2 regions of the Bacillus sp. 7894-2 genome follow, and region 1 is predicted to be linked to the other one. Evidence: predicted binding sites of a transcription regulator. Region 1 holds the regulator's gene; the other holds the start of a gene.
What was found. The regulator LexA, encoded in region 1, represses DNA repair genes until DNA is damaged. The targets are predictions, from matches to a motif close to CGAACATATGTTCG.
Positions count from the first base shown of each region.

Region 1 (4,435 bases):
TGTCATTCATGGAAACATCATAGCCGGAAAGATGAAGAAGGCTGTATAAAAGCATAGAGCCATGTCCGGCAGAAAGAACAAAACGGTCACGGTTGAACCATTCTGGATTTTTCGGATTGTGGTTCATGAAGCGTGTCCAAAGTGTATAAGCCATTGGAGCAGCTCCCATTGGCATGCCCGGATGGCCGGAGTTCGCCTTTTCAATGGCGTCAATTGATAAAGTACGAATGGAACTGATGGATAGTTCATCTGTGTGATTAAACATTCATTACATCCTTTCGAGTAGTAATTCTTCACTCTTTTAATATTATCGGGTGTCCCTTTTTTTCACAACCAATAGGGTCAGGTAAAGGACAAAAAAAGCCGGTTTGTTACTATATTGACACAAAAAGACCCGGCATATGTAAAAAAAGCGGAGATAGATCAGTAATGCCATCTCCTCTATTAAAAGAAGGAATACAGCACAGTGTATCCCTTGCAATTATATTATTAGTGAAGGCGGTTTTTATTTTGGAAATCTTTCAGCTTTTTTGGAGTTACATCGTTCCCTTTCGGGTCAACGATTGTAACGCCTTTCAGCGTGTTTAACATACCAGAGCGGAAAGTCTCCAAATACTCTTTGCGCAAAGATGTCTGTTCTTTCGCTTCTGCTTCTGTTAGTCCGGATTCCTTGGCCTTCTTTGCCAGTTCATTAATTCGGGCAAGTTTTTGTTTAGGCAGCATTTATTAAAACTCCTTTATATCAAAAGTTTACCTTTGAATAATCTGATGGAAGTTTTTATTATACAGCAGCTTCAGATATGGAACAATACTGAAACTCAAATGCCATCATACTAAAAATGAGCACTTTTGACAAGGAAAGTGCTCTACTCAGCAAGTGAATCAATATGTTCTTTATACCTTCTATGGACAGTTGCTTTGGAAATATTATAGCCAAAACCTCTAAGCGTAGCTGCAATTTCAGCAAACGTTAACTCGTTTTTCCTCAACCGGACAATTTCCTCTATCGGCACCTCTATTCTTTCCCTGCCGCCATTTACTCCCTGATTACTTAGGTTTTTCTCGGGCCTGTATCCTTTATCAACAGCCCGTTGCATGCCGCGTTTGATTTTGATGTTATGCAGCTTTCTCTGATACTCCTCTACCATCCCTACGATACTGAGGACCATCGAATCTGATTCCGAAAGCTCCAGCTTTCCGTTATTCGAGATGCTATATAACTGGACTTCTTCTTTAAATATGCAATGGAGAATCGCAATCTTGGCATTTCCCCTCCCCAGCCTTGTTTCATCCTGGATTAGAACAACTTTAATATCCTTTTTTTTAATTAAGTCTAAAAGGACCAATATACCGTCTCTTTCGAGATCGTATCCGCTGGCCTGTTCACGGATGACCTTGACTACATCAAAGTCATGCGTTTTTGCCAGGTTCAAAAGCTCTTCTTCCTGTCTTGAAAGGGATGTTTCCTGAGTATCCTTTGTTGTACTAACTCTGCAGTAAATTATTGCTTTCATAACTTCTCCTTATTCGTTAAGGTCTGAACTGGCAAGCTCTTTATATGGCTGGTCATCCAGGGCTTTTACTGGAATAACAATTTCATCACCCGGAAAAATCCTACCTGCCGCTATCCCATTATTTCGTTCTACCCAATTTATAAATTGATCTTTTGTAAGAGAATGCTCAGAAGAAAAATTTTCAGCAATCTCCCATAAAGAATCACCTTCTGCAACAGTGACTTTCACAAACTTTTCCGTATCAGGCGTTTCTATTTGCATGAGCATTATAAATGATGCTGCCACACTTAAAGCGAAGAGAATAATAGCATAAGAATATGATTTCCACAATTTGTTCAGCATGATATACCACCTCTAAAAGAATGTATGTTCGTATTTGATGTTTTCATTATAGACCGAACACTTGTTTTGTGTCAACAAATATTCGAACTTATGTTTGTATCAAATGGTAATTGATGCTATAATTGAGACAATAAAAACACATACGAGGTGCGTAAAGATGGTGAAATTATCAAAAAGGCAGCAAGATATATTGGAGTTTATAAAAGAAGAAGTTAAATTAAGAGGATATCCTCCTTCTGTAAGGGAAATTGGGGAAGCAGTCGGTCTGGCTTCAAGCTCGACCGTTCACGGCCATCTCGCAAGGCTTGAAAGCAAAGGACTGATTCGCAGGGACCCTACAAAACCGCGTGCTATTGAAATTTTAGATTTGGACGAGGCTTCTAACATTCCCAAGGTCAGTGCAGTTAATGTTCCAATCGTAGGTAAAGTAACTGCAGGACAGCCGATAACGGCAATTGAAAATGTTGAGGAATACTTCCCGCTTCCGGAAAGAATGGCTCCTGCTGACGAGCATGTTTTCATGCTTGAAATCATGGGCGAAAGTATGATTGAAGCCGGAATCCTTGATGGAGATTATGTAATTGTCAAACAGCAGAGCACTGCCAATAATGGGGATATCGTGGTGGCTATGACAGAGGAAGATGAAGCAACGGTCAAAAGATTCTTTAAAGAAAAAGATTTTATCCGTCTGCAGCCCGAAAACTCGACAATGGAACCAATTATCCTCCGCAATGTTTCTATTCTTGGCAAGGTTATAGGCGTATACCGTCATATGCATTAATAGATTCAAAAGCAGGCATCGCTGCCTGCTTTTTGTTTTTTCCAATATTAAGAAGGTAATCAGTTCCTATTACCTGGTACTATCAGTTAAATCCTACGAAAGTAACTGATACTTTTCTTTTAGCATAAGGTTACAGTCATGTATGACTATTTTGTTGTTCAGAAAATTCGGTATTTTTATGCATGTTATTTTATATTCATTTTCAATATAATGGTAATACACCGAGAATCAACCTAAGGTCGCTTGTCCAAAATCTCGACTTTAGGAGTGTGAAGTAAAAATGTTTTTGAACATTACCTTCGCTTTGTTGATTGGTGGGCTGGTTGGTGTCGTTGGACATATTCGGAAAGAAGGCAAAATGGTTAAACCCAGAAGGACAAAAAAGTTCATCTATCTGGGGGTCTTTGAAGAGGTAATCATGGGGGCTTTAGCGGCTGTTTTTTTGGTCGTATCTTCAGATCCTGACTCTGCCTTAAAGGTAGTTCTACTGGCGGTGATTGCAGGATTTGGAGGAGATGCACTACTGACATGTCTCGATTTCTTAAAAATAAGACACAAAGAATAGAGAGATGCAGAGAGATAGAAATTAGTTAAAACCTCGTTCAATTGAAACGGGGTTTTTGCATTTTTCATAAAAAAAACCCCTGACTTTATCAGCCAGGGGTTGTCATATTTTCTTAGTACATGCTCAGGTACTGCTCGCGCTCCCATGGATGCACTTGCGTACGGAACATATCCCACTCGATTTCTTTCGCTTCAATGAAATGTTCGAAAATGTGATCGCCGAGAGCAGAAACAATTACCTCATCTCTCTTTAGCTCTTCAAGCGCTGCTGCCAATGTAGGAGGCAGATCCTTGATTCCTTCTTCCTCACGCTCTTCTTTTGTCATTACATAGATATTGCGGTCCACTGGTGCAGGAGGAGTCATTTTATTTTTGATTCCGTCCAGGCCAGCTTTTAATAATACAGCCATCGCAAGGTATGGGTTCGCAGCAGGGTCAACGCTCCGCACCTCAACACGTGTACTTACTCCGCGGGAAGCAGGGATACGGATAAGAGGTGAACGGTTTTGAGCAGACCAGGCAACATAGCAAGGTGCTTCATAGCCTGGTACCAGACGCTTGTATGAGTTAACGATAGGGTTTGTCACTGCTGTAAATGCAGTTGCATGATTCACGATACCAGCAATAAAGTGGCGGGCGTCATCACTTAGCTGAAGATCGCCGGTTTCATTGAAGAATGCATTTTTGCCATCCTTGAATAGTGAAACGTTGCAGTGCATTCCGGATCCGCTGACACCGAATAATGGCTTCGGCATGAATGTTGCATGCAAGCCGTGCTTTCGGGCAATGGTTTTAACAACAAGCTTAAATGTCTGGATTTGGTCACAAGCTGTTAGAGCATCCGCATATTTGAAGTCGATTTCGTGCTGGCCAGGTGCCACCTCATGGTGGGAAGCTTCAATTTCAAAGCCCATTTCTTCGAGCTCCAGCACGATATCACGGCGGCAGTTTTCGCCAAGATCAGTCGGAGCAAGGTCGAAGTATCCGCCATTGTCGTTCAGTTCCAGAGTCGGCTCCCCTGCATGGTCAAGCTTGAAAAGAAAGAATTCCGGTTCAGGCCCTAAGTTAAAATCAGTGTATCCAAGGTCTTCCATTTCTTTTAGAATGCGTTTCAGGTTGCTGCGCGGATCGCCAAGAAATGGAGTTCCATCCGGATTGTAGATATCACAAATCAAACGTGCCACTTTGCCTTTTTCCGCAGTCCAAGGAAACACCACCCAAGTATCAAGGTCTG
Region 1 covers NZ_NPDG01000004.1:129,747-134,181, reverse strand. The annotation lists gene tkt (transketolase) at 1-265, opposite strand, end outside; gene CHI10_RS01085 (DUF896 domain-containing protein) at 490-723, opposite strand; gene CHI10_RS01080 (YneB family resolvase-like protein) at 867-1,514, opposite strand; gene yneA (cell division suppressor protein YneA) at 1,524-1,856, opposite strand; gene lexA (transcriptional repressor LexA) at 2,014-2,637, shown strand; gene CHI10_RS01065 (DUF4257 domain-containing protein) at 2,918-3,202, shown strand; gene glnA (type I glutamate--ammonia ligase) at 3,315-4,435, opposite strand, start outside.

Region 2 (4,435 bases), on a different contig from region 1:
ATGCCTAGTTTTCGAATAAAGCAGATCACAGCCTTTGGCTGCTGCAGGATTTTTTGATGATCATTTAATATCTGAAGGAGCATTTTCCCTTCCTCGATATGGATATCACCCGATTCCAGCAGGTTTGAAAGAATATAAAGCTTCAAAATCTCATGATAATTGAATTCATTAATCTCCCCCTGTGTATCCAGAAATATATTCATAACCGGCTCGGAAACTATTCCTTTAGCAATCAGACTATCCTTTGACAGCTTCAGATTCGTAGCATTCAGCGAAAACAAATCAGCCAGCTCATCGAGCGAAAGGCTATCCTTCATCTTCTGTACTTTTTCGACGCGCTCGAGGATTTTCTCTTTTGGAAAAAAAGTCTCCTGCCCTGTAAAAGTTGATTTCCGGACAAACCAATCCTCAGGTATCAGATTCTTCCTTTTCCACCGGTAAAGCTGTCCATAAGAAATACCAGTTAAATCCAATACTTCTTTTTTTGAAATTAATTCATCGCTCAAATTCCAGGACTCCTTTCTGATGATTTGATTGTAACATAACACTGTTACGTTAGGAATATTATTTTATTCTTTTTTTCCTGAGTTTTTTCGACAGATATTGTGTTTTGCACCATGAAATCAATGATTTAACGATTTTCACAGTGAAACAATGTTCTATTAGCACAAAAAAACCTGGCTCACATAGAACCAAGCTTCCATTCATTCGTATACTTTTAGTAAGTTATACTGCTTTCCAATATACCGGTAATTTTGCCTGCGGTACATCTCCTTTGGGGTATCTTCCCCATCCGCCACAAGAATGATCGTTTTATCCTTGAACTGATCCATCACGGATTTCTGCAGGCAGCTGCCGATGCCCTTTTTCTGACAATCCTCATGGACCATCAGTCCATCAATTTCAGCTGTTCTTTCCTTAATAATGACATCAACAGATCCGGCGGGCTTTCCTTTATAAAATGCAATAAGCTGCTGAATGCTGTCATCGCTGTAATTTCTTAAATGCTGAGCTTTCTTTTTCTCCGCAAAATTTTTCCCATACACCGAATCCTGCTCATATTGAAATTCCAAATAATCGTTCCATGTTTTATCCGTAACATTTTCGACTATGATTTCTTCCCTTTCCTGGACTTCCGGAAAATCAGCCGGAAGAATCGCAAATAACTCCAAGAACCCAACCGTATAATCTTCATCCTGCTGAAAGAACGCCTCAAGCTCTTCAGAAAGCTCTTCGTCATCCGGAAAATAAAACCTTACATGCTTTTGGCCATATTTCTGATGAAACTCTTTTAAATATTGATGTGCCTCCTCAAACTCCTGAACGGAAGGCATTCTTTTAAAGGCAATAAAATTGCTGTCATACTGAAGGAGCATGTCAGGATTATGATTATGAATAAAAAGGCCATTTTCCAGAACAGCGTGTCCCGGTTTATAAATATCATGAAATGTGATCTTTTCCATCGGTTTCTCCTAAACCATTTTTATAGGTATTTATACTCTCTATCTGTTATGAGCACATCATGGCAGCGTAGCAGACTATCCTTTAATTCCAGCGGGGTGCTGCAGTTATTATAAGCACACAGGGAAATCAGGCTATGCTCAGAAACGGCCTTAAAAAGCTTCTTTTCATATTGTTCGACTAAAGGAATATATTCTTTTACGTTTCCCCACTCAACCAGACCCCATGTGAATATCTTTGGATTGCTATCTAAGTAAGGCTGAATGTGTTTAAGAAAAAAATTGAACACTGTATCAGGATTAAAATTACCGTTGGAATAATAAAAATCAAAATTATTCATAAAATGAACTCTGCTTAATTCCTCTTTTCCTAACAAATTAGTTAATTCTTTATCAATAAGGAAATAATTCCGGTCATTCTCCACAAGCAAAACATGTCCGCCGCATCTGACGCCAGCCGTTATGTATGAGACTGCATTTTGAATATAGCAATCAATCCGATCAAAGTGGTACAGAATATGGCCTCCATTTGACTTTTGCAGATCATCAATCAAATCTATTAATAATTCATTCATTCATTTGTCTCCTTACAACGAAAAAATGTTTAATGGTGTATTTTTTTCTCATCAATTGCTTACAGGCCCCTTTCCCTCTGCTTTTCTTCATTATATCTAAAAATTTGATAAATAGGTGCTTTTCTGCAGTTTTATGCGATTCATATAAAAAACTCGAGGAGAGTTCCTCGAGTCATATTATTTCATCCTTCCACTTCCGCCCCGGCTATTTCATCAAAGCTAATTTTCTCAAGGTCCCCGCTCTCCAGTTCAAGATATATCTTTCTGCTGATGCCATCCAGCCGGTTTACCCTCCCTTTGTATTCGCAGAAAAATCCGTCCCGCCAGACTTTTACTTTCAAAAGATAAGCAAATTCCATTGCAAAGTGAATTTTGTTTTCATATTCCTCCAATTCATATTCATCAATGAGCGGCTTGTTTTGCGCCATTTGTTCCCTTTCCAGCTTTCTTAGCATCGCCCGGTGTTCCGGCATGAAGTGAGCAGGCTGCCATTTTATTTTCCCTCTGTCTTTTAGCGGCATATTAAATCCCTCCATACTCTATTATAGAACATTTGTTCGATTTTAAAACCTAAAAAACAAAAAAAGCTTAAGTTGGTTCATTTGGATAATAAAAGTACGAATGGTAAAATACACTTTAACTCTCAAAAAAAGATTGGTGAAACAATGAAGCAGCTGCAAATCAAACACCGCTGGCTTGGACGTTTGCTGGCATCCGATCCTGGACTGATCCGATTTCAAAAAGCCGGACGGGCCACATTAAGTTTAATGGCGTCGGTATTTACAACTTTATTTCTTATGCAATTGACTGGGGCCGATGCTGCTCTCGCCCTTACTCCTGCTATTGTTTCCGGAATGGCAGGCATGCTTGGCATCATGATTGTGATGGATGACTCTAAAAAAGGAAAAATGCTCACAACCGGTCTGCTTGGGTTTTCAGCAATGGCAGGGGTATCAATCGGTTCCCTGCTGGCAGAAAGCACAATTTTTACGGATATTTCAATGGCTGCATTAATATTTTCAAGCTTTTATTTGACCCGCTTTGGTGTCCGTTATTTTTCATTATGCATGATCGCATTCATGACCCTTTACTTCTCATCTATTCTGCAATTATCAGGCAGCCAGCTGCCCTCCTTTTACTTTGGGATCTGGATTGGGGTTGCGTATGCTTTCCTTTTCAATTTCATTCTTTTTCAGAACACCGCGAAGAACCTGAAAAGAAGCATCCGCTCCTTTCATTTTCAAAGTAATTTCACCTTCAATCTCTTAATTGAGGGGATGCAGGAAGAGAGTATGACTGCTCACCAGCGGGAAGAATTGCGGAGAAACGTGCTGAAGCTCCGGGATTATGCTGTAATCGTTTCAGAGTATATCAATGAAGATGATGTACAGAAATTATGGCCCGGGCTGACCCCTTCCCAGCTTAGGTTATATATCTTTGATACAGGCATGCTGATTGAAACCCTGACTGACTCCGTCCGCAGCTTAAAAAATGCGAATGCGCTTGACATAATAGAGCTGAGAAACCTCCTGGTCTGGGTCACCCGCTCTCTTCGTGACGCCGAAGTTCTTGCCCATCAATATGAAGAACAAAATCTTCGTGAAGCAGAGCTTGCTGTACAGGCGCTTCGCCTGCTTATTATGGATTTGTTCAACAGGGAAGACAAGCCGGCAGGATGGCTATATTTGATCAGGCGGATCGAGTCCCTTGCAAACCATGTCATTGAGGGCGGCATAACCATACAGCAGGCACTTCATAAAGTAAAAGTCAATGAAATAGAAGTATCTGAAGAGACGCCTGAAGAAGATGAATCACCTGAAGAAGACAAGAGCCTCAAACCTTCCACTAAAAAAGCGTTTCAGGCATTGACTGCTGCCATCATCTCCATCATTGCCGGCCAGATTCTTTCGCCTGACCAGCCTTATTGGGTCCTTTTGACTGCCTTTATCGTTCTGCTTGGAACCGAGTCAATCGGGCGCATTTATACAAAAGGTTTTCAGCGGTCAGTTGGAACGATTATCGGGGCAGTAATTGGATTTACGCTTGCCAAACTGGTCAGCGGCCATTCTGTATTGGAGATCACGCTCATTTTTGCAGCAGTTTTCTTCTCTTTTTATTTATTTGAAGTCTCTTATACATTAATGAGCATGTTTATTACGATGCTGGTCGCTTTTATGTATGACCTTTTACTTGGCGGAATTTCATTTTCCCTAATCAGTGCAAGGGTTATCGATACCATTGCCGGTGCCGGCATTGCATTCGGCGTTTCTCTATTTATTTTTCCTAAGAAAACGAAGGATAAAGTGGCCGATACGATAATTGATTATCTTCAGGAACTGAAACCGTATGTCTCGGCGTATGTGCGAAGCTTCCGGGAAGATGTGAATGTTAAAGAGCTTT
Region 2 covers NZ_NPDG01000105.1:11,074-15,508, forward strand. The annotation lists gene CHI10_RS16225 (YhbD family protein) at 1-506, opposite strand, end outside; gene CHI10_RS16230 (GNAT family N-acetyltransferase) at 705-1,463, opposite strand; gene CHI10_RS16235 (MEDS domain-containing protein) at 1,484-2,035, opposite strand; gene CHI10_RS16240 (YolD-like family protein) at 2,218-2,556, opposite strand; gene CHI10_RS16245 (FUSC family protein) at 2,701-4,435, shown strand, end outside.
Region 2: a site for LexA is predicted at 2,582-2,595, ahead of CHI10_RS16240 (YolD-like family protein). Genes of this name have one in related genera too.